Regions from separate parts of the Psychrobacter sp. T6-6 genome, predicted to be linked through region 3. Evidence: predicted binding sites of a transcription regulator. Region 3 holds the regulator's gene; each other region holds the start of a gene.

Region 1 (4,222 bases), on a different contig from region 3:
TAATCTCTAACAATTCAGATAACTGTTCAAGCTCAGCGACGGTATAGCTAGGCTTACGGTCAGGATCGGGCTTATCCAGTATAGAGACCTCTGGAATGGGCGTAAGGCTGCTGCGATAGGCCGCCGTTTGCATAGAGCGTGATTTTTGACTGAATGCTGCATCATCGCTAATGTGCGGCATAACTGGGGCACTCGCATTCTTAGCACTGTCATCTTCTGGCATCATATCCGTGATATGGTTGCTGCTATCACCCTCAGGTACAGCAAAACTAACAGATGGTTTTGCTGCGGTTGTTGGCTGTGTGTCTGCAACTGGGCTTACCGATTCTACTGTTGGAGCTGCCTTCGGGTTTGCAGGTGGTGTATTGGTTGGTGTCATATCTGAGGTATCTGACACGGTTGGTACGACGTCCATTGCTGCTGCAATCGGCTCTTCAGATACAGATAGTGATGCCTCATCATACGGCTGTTCTGCTGGCTCAGCAGCTGGCTTAGGAGACGACTTATCTGTAGAGCTAGCGGTTACCTGTGGTATGGGCTCTATTATTTGTTCCTGTACCGCTTGTTTAGCGACAGGTTGTTCAATTGCAGGCTTTTCGATTACTTCCTGAACTTTAGCCTGTTCAACTTCAGGTTGCTCAATGACGGCTTGCTCAACTCGAGCCTGTTCCGTTATAGCAGTATCTTGAATACTCTGAGAGTCTTGCATTGCACCGTTTGTGGCAGGTTCAGATAGATCACCATGCTCGGCCAGCCATGCTTCTGCTAACTGATCGACGCTTTGGCTCGTATCACTTGATTGAGTTGTTTCAGGCTCATTAGCTTGTAGCTGATCAGCGAACTCCTGGTTATATTCAGCAGGTTCAGTCGCAGCTGTTTGCGCAATTGGCATCGTCTGGGAGTTTGATGCCCGCTCCTCTTCGGGCATGTCTATAGTCGTGTCTGTCTGAGTATAGTTAAGTACAGGCGCACTAGAGCTCTCTATACTGCTGGCACCATAAACCATATGCTCACTCGCGAGCAGGTCATCAACCGTATTAGCATCGTTCCATGCAAAACTTGGCTCGACTTTTCGAGCAGGTATCGCGGTAGGAGCTGACATTGCTGGTGGTGCCATATGGTTCGCTGCGCTATCAGCCATAACACTGGTAGTCGCCGCCGCTGTATATAGTGGTGCACTTTTCTCATCGCTTGACGTAGTGGCTTCTTTTGCGGTCGCTATAGAGGCTTTGACGCTGTCTGCTAACCCTGATGTCGACAAGAAATCTGACAACACATTACTGAATCGGCTACTGTTATCTACCTCATTAATACTATCAGTATGATCAGCTGATTGCAGCTTAAGTGGCAGTTGTTCATGCTCTACTTGCTGCTCAGCCTGATCATCTACGCTGTGGCTATCGTCTTGTGACGCACTGATTGGCAGAGTAACGTCTACAGCCTCTTTGTTTTTTACGCCTGAGCCAAGCCACGATAACGCCGTAATCTTCTGATATATCGCAAGCCAATGAATATTGAAAGCAAAAGTAGCTGTAATCACGACGAATACCGCCAAGAAAGCCACACTACCCCACTGCAATAGTAGCTGCGCCAAGCGCTCTTGTAACTCAAGACCGATAATACCACCAGCAACACCTTCAAGTCCCATCGATGCAGGGTTAGTCACTTGTTGAATTAGGGCGACCAGTTGTGCAAATAACGCACTAGCAGTCAGCAACAAAAACACGTAAGCGACCAGTCGCATGAGCCAAAACGTGGGTTTATTGTCCCACCAAATAAGAATCGACTCATAAACGACAAATGCTAAAAACCACCAGGCACCAAACCCAAAAAAGCTGTAGAGCAAGTCAGATAACCAAGCACCCGTCTGACCACCCATATTATTGATGGTTGTCATGTCACTACTAATATGCGACCAGCTAGGATCATTACCTGTGTAAGTCATTAGAATGACAAACAGATATACGGCCAGTATTAACCCAAGGAGGGTAAACATTCCCTTTTTTAAATACTCAATATGCGGTGCTGATATCACGTAAAATCTGCCTTGTTGTTAATACTAAATGGTCGCCAACGCATGACTAAGCCTAATCATGCTGACATAAAGTGCTGACATAGATGTACCTCGCAGAGTGTTTTTGGTAGGGAGGCATTTATCATAAGACGCTAGCATCATAAGAACGCACAACCGTCATTGTCACCCAAACCCTACCTCACTCGGCATAACTCCTTATAATAACAAATACATAGGTACAGTGGCGACAGTCTTATAAATAAAGCGTGTAGGAAAGTAAATCGAGACGCTATTTGTGCAAAAAAACCGTCCACCAATAGAGTATTGCTAACAGAATACTGCTAGCGGTTTTGTACAAACGCTATAAAATACCAGCTGTTTCTAGCGCTAGTATTTCAAGGTTATTATGCTTTGATTCTAATGATAGCTGTGTTTGTTTTAGCAAACTTGCACTTTTCGACCTATGCCCTTATGTTATTATCACACAGCAATTAGAAAAACCATATTAGTCATAATTTTTGATTTTTTTATTATATTTATAACTAACATTATTCATTCGTATTTTTAGAAAGGAACACCTCATGGCAACTGACACTACTGCTCCACGTCACGAAAAACTTATTATTTTGGGCTCAGGTCCTGCTGGTTACTCTGCTGCGGTATACGCTGCACGTGCCAATCTTAAACCAGTTATGGTTACAGGTATGGAAGTTGGCGGTCAATTAACGACTACCACCGAAGTCGATAACTGGCCAGGCGATGCACATGATTTGACAGGTCCAGCGCTGATGGAGCGTATGAAGGCGCATGCTGAGCGCTTCGGTACAGAGTTGGTTTATGACCATATCAATGAAGTCAATCTAAACGAGCGCCCATTTCAGTTGTCAGGTAACAACGGCGACTATACTTGTGATGCCTTGATCATCTCAACAGGTGCGTCTGCACAGTATTTAGGGCTAGAATCAGAAACCAAATTTAAAGGGCTTGGCGTATCTGCTTGTGCCACTTGTGACGGTTTTTTCTACAAAGACCAAAAAGTCGCTGTGATTGGTGGTGGTAATACCGCCGTCGAAGAAGCCTTATATCTGTCTAATATTGCTTCTGAAGTCACCTTGGTGCATCGCCGTGATAGCTTACGCTCTGAAAAAATCCTACAAGACAAGCTGTTTGAAAAAGCCAAAAATGGCAATGTCAAAATCGAGTGGAACCATCAGGTAAAAGAGGTGGTTGGTGATGATATGGGTGTCAATGGTGTCGTTATCGAATCAATGATTGATGGTAGCACCAAACAACTAGACGCAATGGGTATGTTTGTCGCGATCGGTCACAAGCCTAATACTGACCTATTCACCGGTCAATTGGACATGAAAGATGGCTATCTGACTGTCAATAGTGGTCTCAATGGTAACGCTACACAAACTAGCATTGAGGGTGTATTTGCAGCTGGCGACGTCGCTGATCATGTTTATCGTCAGGCTATTACCTCTGCTGGTACAGGTTGTATGGCAGCACTTGATGCTGAAAAGTACTTAGATGCTATCGGTGAAGCAACGGCGAAAGACCATACGTATGCATCAACCCTAACTGCTGATCAAGAAGAGTAAATGGATAACTTCACGCAGCACGATGATACCACTCAATACATCACGCCTGAGACTCTAAAAAGTCTTGGGCGTTATGACTTTCCTAATCCTATCTCTGTCGATCCTGATGGGATTGGCATTGTCGCGATGGGCGGCGATCTAACACCCGAGACATTAATATCTGCTTATGCACGGGGACTATTCCCGTGGTTCAATGAAGACGAACCTATTGCTTGGTGGTGTCCTGAGCCACGCTGTGTGATAGTACCATCTGATTATCAACCGAGTAAGTCGCTACGTAAGCAAGCAAGCCGCGCGCGTTGGCAGTTGACACTCAATCAAGCTTTTGATGAGGTCATACACGCCTGTAGTCTACCGCGAAGCGATGGTCTTAATAATGACTTGCCTGAAGGCGAGCATACTTGGATTCATGATGAGATGATTGAGGCCTATACCAAATTGCATGCGCAAGGCTTCGCCCACAGTATTGAGGTCTGGGATGAGAAAGGTCAGCTGATTGGCGGACTTTACGGACTAAAAATAGGCAATATTTATTTTGGCGAGTCTATGTTCCATCGTGCGTCCAATGCCTCAAAGATAGCCTTCTGGGGTTTGATGCGCTTAT
Region 2 (4,222 bases), on a different contig from region 3:
ATAAATACCGGTCATAAGACCAATGGGCGCACCAATGAACAATCCTGAAAATGCGAGCATTACCGAACCAACAATGGCGTTACGCAAACCACCAGCACTCATAGGGGGCGGCGTATCAGCGGTAAAGATGGGTAACTCCATCATTCCCTGAAAACCTTCAACAAATAATGTCACTAGAATCCACGACAACCAAAACAAACCAAAAACCATGGCTGACATGGCAAACCCTAGCCCAAGCTTATTGGTCCAACGGCGCTTGTTATAAAGACTCTTGTTATAACGTGCTTTAGAGCTTGTCTTGACTGGTAGTGGTGCGTTGAGCGCATTGTTAGAAGGCATAGTCTTTATTTCCCATATCTTTTATCAATATCAAAGTCTGATACATGATTTATCGGTTGCCCGCTTTATGATCCATACGCATAAGCATGAGTTTGGCCAAAGACAGCACAATGAAGGTAATGACAAACAGTATTAAGCCCAAATGTAGTAGCGAGGCCAAATGCAGCTCACTAGAGGCTTCGGCAAACTCGTTGGCTAAGGCAGAGGTAATCGTCACACCAGAAGTAAACAGACTTGGACTGATATTGAAAGCATTACCTATCAAGAAAGTCACCGCCATGGTCTCGCCAAGTGCGCGCCCCAGACCCAAAATAACGCCGCCAACAACCCCTGCTTTGGTATAAGGGAGGATAATCTTGAACATAACTTCCCACGTCGTCGCGCCCATACCGTAGGCAGACTCTTTGAGTAAATCTGGTACAACAGAGAAGACGTCACGCATGGTGGCTGCGATAAAAGGAATAATCATGATAGCCAGCACTAGAGATGCCGTGAACATCCCCAGTCCCATGGGAGCACCTACAAACAATTTACCGATGATAGGTAGAGGACCGATGTGCTCAATAAACCATGGCTGGATATGATCGCCAAAGAATGGCGCAAAAACAAACAAACCCCACATACCATAAATGATAGAAGGGATGCCGGCCAATAGCTCAATGGCAATACCCAGTGGTTTTTTGAGGAACTTAGGGCACATCTCAGTCAGAAATATCGCAATACCAAAACTGACGGGTACGGCAATCACGATAGCGATGAGTGAGGTAACTAGCGTACCGTAAATAGGCGCAAGCGCGCCGTACTCATTGGCGACCGTGTCCCAATTGTTGCTGGTATAAAACCCAAGCCCGAACTCTTGAATACTCGGCCAAGCACCAACGATGAGAGAAACTAAAATGCCCCCTAAAGATAGGAGGACCAGTATGGCAAACGCTTTGGTAGAGTTGACAAATAAAGCGTCGTAACGTTTTTGTTTAGCCAGTTGGGACCTTAAGTCTGTCATAAGTGTCTCAGCATTGAATAGAGTGAATTCAAAAAACCAGTGTGTTTGTTCAGCTTTATCACAACAAGCCCGCCCGCATAATCATTGACGATCCTGTGTACCAATGGCAACTGCTCAATATATCCATCAGTACTGCAGTCAGTGTTACGGTCAAAATTGCTGTGATAAAACCTCTCAAACAACCAGGCTCTCTATAGAGTGGTTGTTTGAGAGTCTAACTATGTCAAAATCAAGAGTAGCAACTTACTGCGCTGGCTTATAAACTGGCTGACCGTCGCTACCTTTTACGTCGTTCCATTTTGCTTTGAATAGAGCCACTGCCGTATCAGAGAATGGGACATAATCTAGGCTCATAGCGCTGTCATCACCTTGGGTATACGCCCAGTCAAAGAAGTTCAACACGCCAGCAACTTGCTGAGGATTCTCTGGCTGCTTGTGTACTAAGATAAAGGTTGCAGCAGCGATAGGCCATGCTTGCTCAGTCTCAGAGTTAGTGATGACTTTATAAAAGCCTTCTTGTTGTGACCAATCGATGTCACCTGCTGCGGCAAATGTCTCAGCAGATGGCTGAACGATGTTGCCCGCGGCGTTCTTCAGTGCAGTATGTGACATGTTGTTTTGCTTAGCGTATGCATACTCAACATAACCGATAGAGTTTTTCATACGGTTTACATAGCTTGAGACGCCTTCGTTACCTTTACCACCTGCGCCAGTCGCAGAGGTTGGCCACTTAACCGTTTTATCAACACCAACCGTATCTTTCCAATCTGGTGATACTTTTGCTAGATAGTCAGTAAAGTTAAACGTCGTACCTGAACCGTCTGAGCGGAATACCGTTGTGATTGCCGCATCTGGCAAGGTCAAATCTGGGTTCATAGCTGCGATAGCCGGGTCATTCCAGTTGCTAATTTTACCTAGATAGATGTCTGCCAAAGTCGTACCATCTAGCTTCAAGGCACCTGGCTCAATACCATCAATATTAACGATAGGTACGACGCCGCCGATGACCGTTGGGAACTGGATAAGATCAGATTCTGCTAGCTCTTCAGGTGTCAATGGCGCATCAGAAGCACCAAAATCGACAGTTTTTGATTGAATTTGTTTGATACCGCCAGATGAACCAATTGACTGGTAGTTAACTTGCCCGCCAGTCGCGCCATTGTAGTCATAAGACCATTTGGCATAGATAGGCTGCGGGAATGAGGCACCTGCACCCGTGATGTTCATTGCGATGTTTTCAGCAGATTTAAAACCAGCATCAGCAGCAGTCGTTTCCTGAGTCTGAGTAGTGGTCGTAGCGCTACTAGTATCAGCGGCAGCGGTTTCTGTCGTATCTGTTGACTTATTACATGCCGTAAGCATTAAGGTGCAACTGACGGCTACTGCTAATAACGAATAACGCATGTAGAACTCCTGAAGTTTAACGACGATATAAAAAAGCATTGTTTGTGATATGCGTGATATCTTGCCAAATCTTTATGACAATTTAATGACAACCGTCGCAATCTTTTATTCGCTTTACATAATATTTAGACAACCTCTGCCTAGCCCAGTGATACCAAGCGATAGTCGTTACTGATACTGAGTGGCCTATTGGATAAATATATTAAACATCGCATTTGGAGTCTGATACTTACGTTCAAATACTATTAGCTGTTAGTGCAGAATTTTGCTAGTATGAAATCTGATTTACAACACTGACAGACTCGGGGTGCGGTGTAGTATTGGCCTACTTTATTAAGCGTTTATAGTTAAACATTAATAACAGTAGCCGCCTATCTACATTCGCTGAGAGATCACCCGCCGAACCTGATGCGGTTAGTACCGACGCAGGGAAGTCTTAAGCACTTTGTTATTGATGACAAAGGACGCGTAGAAATACATTTTTATCATCATTGTCTGAGTATGCGTGCCGCATGAGCAGACAACGAGCGAAGATACAAATCTGCGTCCACTATTTGATGACCATTTACCGCGGCAATTTTTTGATCGCTGTTAGGTGTCGATAGTCCAAACTTGTCTCAATGATAGGTGCTGCACCCGCAGATACTGGCGGTGTTGATTTTATTCAAAAACCAACACGCTAGGACAGCATATGACTACTTTAGACAGCATTTTAGACAACACCTCTTTAGACAGTGCCTCATCTGCACAAACGCATAACCCAGCCAACAACATACCTCTTACCTCAGACTCTACTGACACCGTCAAAGCAGATAAAAAAGCAGACGCCCTAAAAACACCTGCCCACCGTGCTGCCAGTGATGCGCGCTTTGAAGAAGATGCACGCGACCTGCACCGTATTCTACCCGCCTCTCGCAAAGTCTATATCCAAGGTTCAAGACCTGACATCCAAGTACCGATGCGCGAAATCAGCTTGGCGGATACACCAGTCGGCGGTACGGGTGATAAAAACGGTGAGCATAATCCGCCATTTTATGTTTACGATACTTCAGGCGTCTACACTGACCCCAATGTCGAGATTGACTTGACGAAAGGTCTACCAAAACTGCGTGAAAACTGGATCGCCGAGCGTGACGATACGGAGCAATTAAGCGGTCTATCTAGCTCATACGGTCAAGCACGTGCTCGCGATATCAGCACTGCCAACCTTAGATTTGCTCATATTGACAAGCCACGCCGTGCTAAAGATATTGATGAAAAACCAGGGAATGTCACGCAGATGTACTACGCGCGTCGCGGCATCATCACCCCTGAGATGGAATATATCGCCATACGTGAGACGCAAAAACAGCACGCGCTGACCGATATGCGTCAACATGACGGCGAGAGCTTCGGCGCCAATACGCCTACTATCATAACGCCTGAGTTTGTCCGTGACGAAGTGGCAGCTGGACGTGCAATCATCCCAAACAACAT
Region 3 (4,222 bases):
GCGGCGCGCGCCAGTCTCACGGTACAGATGAGCTTAGCAGAGGGACTACCAATTACTCGCCAATCAAAGCGTACGTTATGTCCGATCAAATACTCTGGTAGCTCAAATTGATCTAACTCAAAGCGCTCAAGACCAGCGACATCAGCATCCGTAATACCATGCACCTTGATAACCACAGGTGATATCGAACGACCACTGTTAAAATATTTCATCCACTCATATCCAGTAGCTACGTTGATCGTTGCGACTTGAATCGGCCTCGGATCACGGCCTTGATCGGTTTCAGTATCGATGACAAGCGCCGTCTCAGCCATAGTAGAGATATCAGCCGTGTTAAAAGCATCATTCATAAGAAGTTAACCATCCATAGCACCGTCATCGCTCAACAACAGTGTTAAGTAGATAACGTTATATTTGCTGTGCTTGTGTTTAATGACACCTGTATTTATGGGGATAAAATCCATAGATAACAATGCTATACACACCTTTGTATACAGGGCTTTTATAATAAAGTCTTATATCGTATAAAACAAATAAGAGACCTCAATGCTAGCAGATGAAAAAAACCAACAACCCAAGCCTTCTATTTTTGGGCGCGTGTTGAGCGTACTGATTAGAGCAGTGGTATTGCTTGGGCTGTTATTTGTGTTTGATAAGCTGCTGCCCGATATCAGCCAACAGACCCAATCATTTGTGGTCGCCAAATGGCAACAGATGAGTTTGCTGCAGCAAGAACTGCCGACAGAAGATAGCTTACCCAGCCCACTACCAGGGCAAAACCTGACGGATACGTGGGGCGCAGCACGCAGTCAAGGGCGCTCACATGAAGGTATCGATATCTTTGCAGAACGAGGAACACCCATACAGTCAACCACGCAGGGTATCGTGAGCAAGGTTGGCGAAAATACTTTAGGTGGCCTCGTGGTCGTCGTAGTAGGACCGGGCGGTGCAGGACATTATTATGCTCATCTAGAGGACTATGCTGATATCTCTCCCAATGATTGGGTCAATAAAGGTGATACTATTGGCTACGTGGGTGATAGCGGCAATGCAAAAGGGACACCGCCGCATGTACATTATGGTATTTATATTAACGGCAGTGCTGTGAACCCCTACCCGCTTTTACAAAAGAATTAAGCATAATGTATAAAAAGCTCTAATAGCATGTATCAAGAGAGGTGCTAGGGCGTGTCCCTATTTTAAAAATGGTGATAAAAATGAAATAAATCGCAGGCTAACAAGGAAAATAGTGCAGACAATATCGAGATATTGACCAGCTATTTGACGCCGTTTGCCAAAGATTTAGCCATTTTTAGCCCATTCAATGATAAGCGTTTGAATTAGGGACACGCCCTAGTTTGCGGTGACTGTACGCACATAAGTGGCTGGAAATACCACACTAAATGTCGAACCCTCACCCTCTATTGATTCAATCTGTAGCTGCGCTTCGTGTTGATGCAGTACGTGTTTTACGATAGCTAACCCCAGACCTGTACCACCTGTGGCACGGCTGCGACCTTTATCAACACGGTAGAAGCGCTCCGTCAAACGAACAATATGCTCTGGTGCTATCCCCAATCCGTCGTCTTCGACTGCAAACCGGCATCCATCTGATGTTCGCGTCCAACTGATAGTAATATTGCCACCTTTTGGTGTGTATTTTATCGCGTTGATCACCAGATTGGACAATGCGCTGTTTAAGTACATCTCTGATCCATATAGACCATCATAGGTGTCTATATGTAGATGAATGATGTGCTTATAGGCTTGGTTATAGGCTTGCGCATCATCATAGATATTGGTGAGTAGCTTGGTCATATCTATAGCATTGACTTCGTGCGTCTCTTCGATCTCAATTCTAGATAAAAGCAGCAAGTCATTTACGATTCTATTCATACGCGCGGTTTGCTGAGTCATGAGCTCAAAACCACGGCGCCAATGGGGCGGCATATCTGGCTGATCCGTAAAGTTTTCTAAGTAACCGGTCATGACGGTCAATGGTGTGCGTAGCTCATGAGAGACGTTTGCCACAAAGTCTTGGCGCATTTGCTCTAAGTGCTTTAAGCGCGTCACATCATAAATAAATAGGAGTTTTTCATCACCAAAAGACGTGAGCTCAAATTTTAGGTAACGGCTAGGGTCGCGCCATGACTCTATGTGGATACCATCATTGGGCAGTGTGGTGTCTTCATAATACTGGTGAAACTCTGGTATGATAATAAAATCAAAGACACTCTTCCCTTTATCATCTTTCTGCAAAGACAATAGATCCTGCGCCGCCTGATTCCACCATCCTAAGCAATCATTCTCATCGATTAAAATCACCGCGTCTCGTAGTGCTCGCAGTGCGCTTCTGATTTTTTGTAGCTGCTCTGCTTCATGCTGGGCAGAGGTGTTTTCTGGGGTATCTTGCTGATGGCTGTTACGGGTTTTTTTGTGTTGTGCTGGCACTGTCTTGTCCATTTCTTATCCTTACCACTATCCGCTATTTTAGTATTCCAGCGACCTTATGTATGCAAGACTAGCTTGGTTCAATAAGACTAGAGAATCGATAGCCTGTACCGCGTACCGTCTGTATCAATGTATCGCAGTCATGAGGACGCAAGAGTTTACGCAGACGCTTAATATGTACGTCGATGGTGCGATCTTCGATGTATACGTTGCCGCCCCAAACCTGATCGAGGAGCTGCGTTCGTGTATAAGCGCGCTCTGGATGACTCATAAAAAACGCCAATAGACGATACTCTGTCGGACCCACATCGATGACTTTTCCGGCGGCGGTCACACGCTGACTTTTGGTATCTAGACTCAACTGACCGATTTCAATAGGCTTGTCACTACTCATCGCACTACTACGGCGCAATACCGCTTTGATTCTAGAGATCAGCTCACGGGTTGAAAAAGGCTTGGTCATATAGTCATCTGCACCCGCATCGAGTCCATAAACCTTGCTGTCCTCTTCACTTTTCGCCGTCAACATAATGACTGGTATCTCAGAGAGCAGCTCATCGTTCTTTAGCATACGACAAAAATCAACGCCGCTTTTGTCTCCTGGTAGCATCCAATCTAACAAGATCAGCGACGGTCTATGATCGACCACTTGCTGGTGCGCCTCTGAGACATCAGCGGCTTGCAGGCTCTCAAATCCAGCCATTTCTAGCGTCATCACAACCATTTCACGAATCGCAGGTTCATCTTCAACAATCAAAATTTGCTCGTTATACATATGACATTCTCAGTGTTAGAGGGCAAAATTTAGCATGTAAAAAGGCGATAAATACTCACCAGTCTTTATCTATTAAACGGATTAATTATGACAGCTTGATGACACTCTAGTGTCAGATCTCCAGTAGAAAATTTAGGGGTCCGTCATTGACACTAGCGACTTGCATGTCAGCGCCAAACTGACCAGTGGCGACGTTTGGGTACTGTGTTTTTGCATAATCTATAAGTTGCTCAAACAGTATTTGAGCCGCATCAGGTGCCATTGCACCACCAAAATCAGGACGGCGACCTTTGTCTGTTTTTGCCATCAAGGTGAACTGCGACACCAATAACAAACCACCGCCTGCCTGCTGGACATCTTTATCTAGTTTACCAAATTTTGTAGGATCTTCATCATTTTCAAAAATACGATACGTGAGAATTTTATCAATCATTCGCTGAGCCGTACTCAGACTATCCTCGTGTCCCAAACCAATATAAGCCAGTATTCCATGATCTATTTTGCCAACACAATGCTCATCGATAGTCACACTAGCCCGCCTGACTCGTTGTATAAGTGCCTTCATTTACTCATTCCTTAACAGATTATGCTCAGACAATAATGGGCTGTCCATGATAAAATACGGTCATTAACTTGCACATGCAATAATGACATCATCTCTTATTTTGGTAGCCGTATTATGAATGTATTTACCACCTTACAACAGCTGGTACCACAGCAGCAGCTCAGTAAAGTCGCTGGACGTTTGGCCGCCAGCCGCCATCCTTATGTTAAACGTACCTTTATTCGTAGTTTTGCAAAAGCCTATAACATCAGCCTAGACGAATATGAGCGCCAGAGTCTCAATGCATACGAGAGCTTCAATGATTTTTTCACTCGTGAATTAAAAGAAGACGCTCGTACCATCGATACCACTGACAACGGTATCGTCAGCCCTGCTGATGGTATTATCTCTCAGCTCGGACAAATCCAAGACCATAAGTTATTGCAAGCCAA

Evidence for each region. Region 3 encodes PhoB, which activates phosphate uptake and scavenging genes when phosphate is short. Its sites were predicted from a motif close to TGTCATNAANCTGTCATAA; they were not measured.
Region 1: the regulator PhoB is predicted to act here: its motif matches at 2,087-2,105, upstream of ACTXGL_RS13385 (DNA translocase FtsK).
Region 2: the regulator PhoB is predicted to act here: its motif matches at 2,819-2,837, upstream of pstS (phosphate ABC transporter substrate-binding protein PstS).

What each region holds. Positions count from the first base shown of each region.
Region 1 is NZ_JBQQEX010000013.1:57,378-61,599, forward strand. It holds gene ACTXGL_RS13385 (DNA translocase FtsK) at 1-2,035, opposite strand, end outside; gene trxB (thioredoxin-disulfide reductase) at 2,596-3,618, shown strand; gene aat (leucyl/phenylalanyl-tRNA--protein transferase) at 3,619-4,222, shown strand, end outside.
Region 2 is NZ_JBQQEX010000002.1:200,232-204,453, reverse strand. It holds gene pstA (phosphate ABC transporter permease PstA) at 1-339, opposite strand, end outside; gene pstC (phosphate ABC transporter permease subunit PstC) at 389-1,342, opposite strand; gene pstS (phosphate ABC transporter substrate-binding protein PstS) at 1,586-2,746, opposite strand; TPP riboswitch at 3,040-3,195, shown strand; gene thiC (phosphomethylpyrimidine synthase ThiC) at 3,438-4,222, shown strand, end outside.
Region 3 is NZ_JBQQEX010000009.1:33,863-38,084, forward strand. It holds gene ACTXGL_RS12065 (3'-5' exonuclease) at 1-350, opposite strand, end outside; gene ACTXGL_RS12070 (M23 family metallopeptidase) at 547-1,137, shown strand; gene phoR (phosphate regulon sensor histidine kinase PhoR) at 1,354-2,463, opposite strand; gene phoB (phosphate regulon transcriptional regulator PhoB) at 2,522-3,226, opposite strand; gene dtd (D-aminoacyl-tRNA deacylase) at 3,339-3,791, opposite strand; gene asd (archaetidylserine decarboxylase) at 3,906-4,222, shown strand, end outside.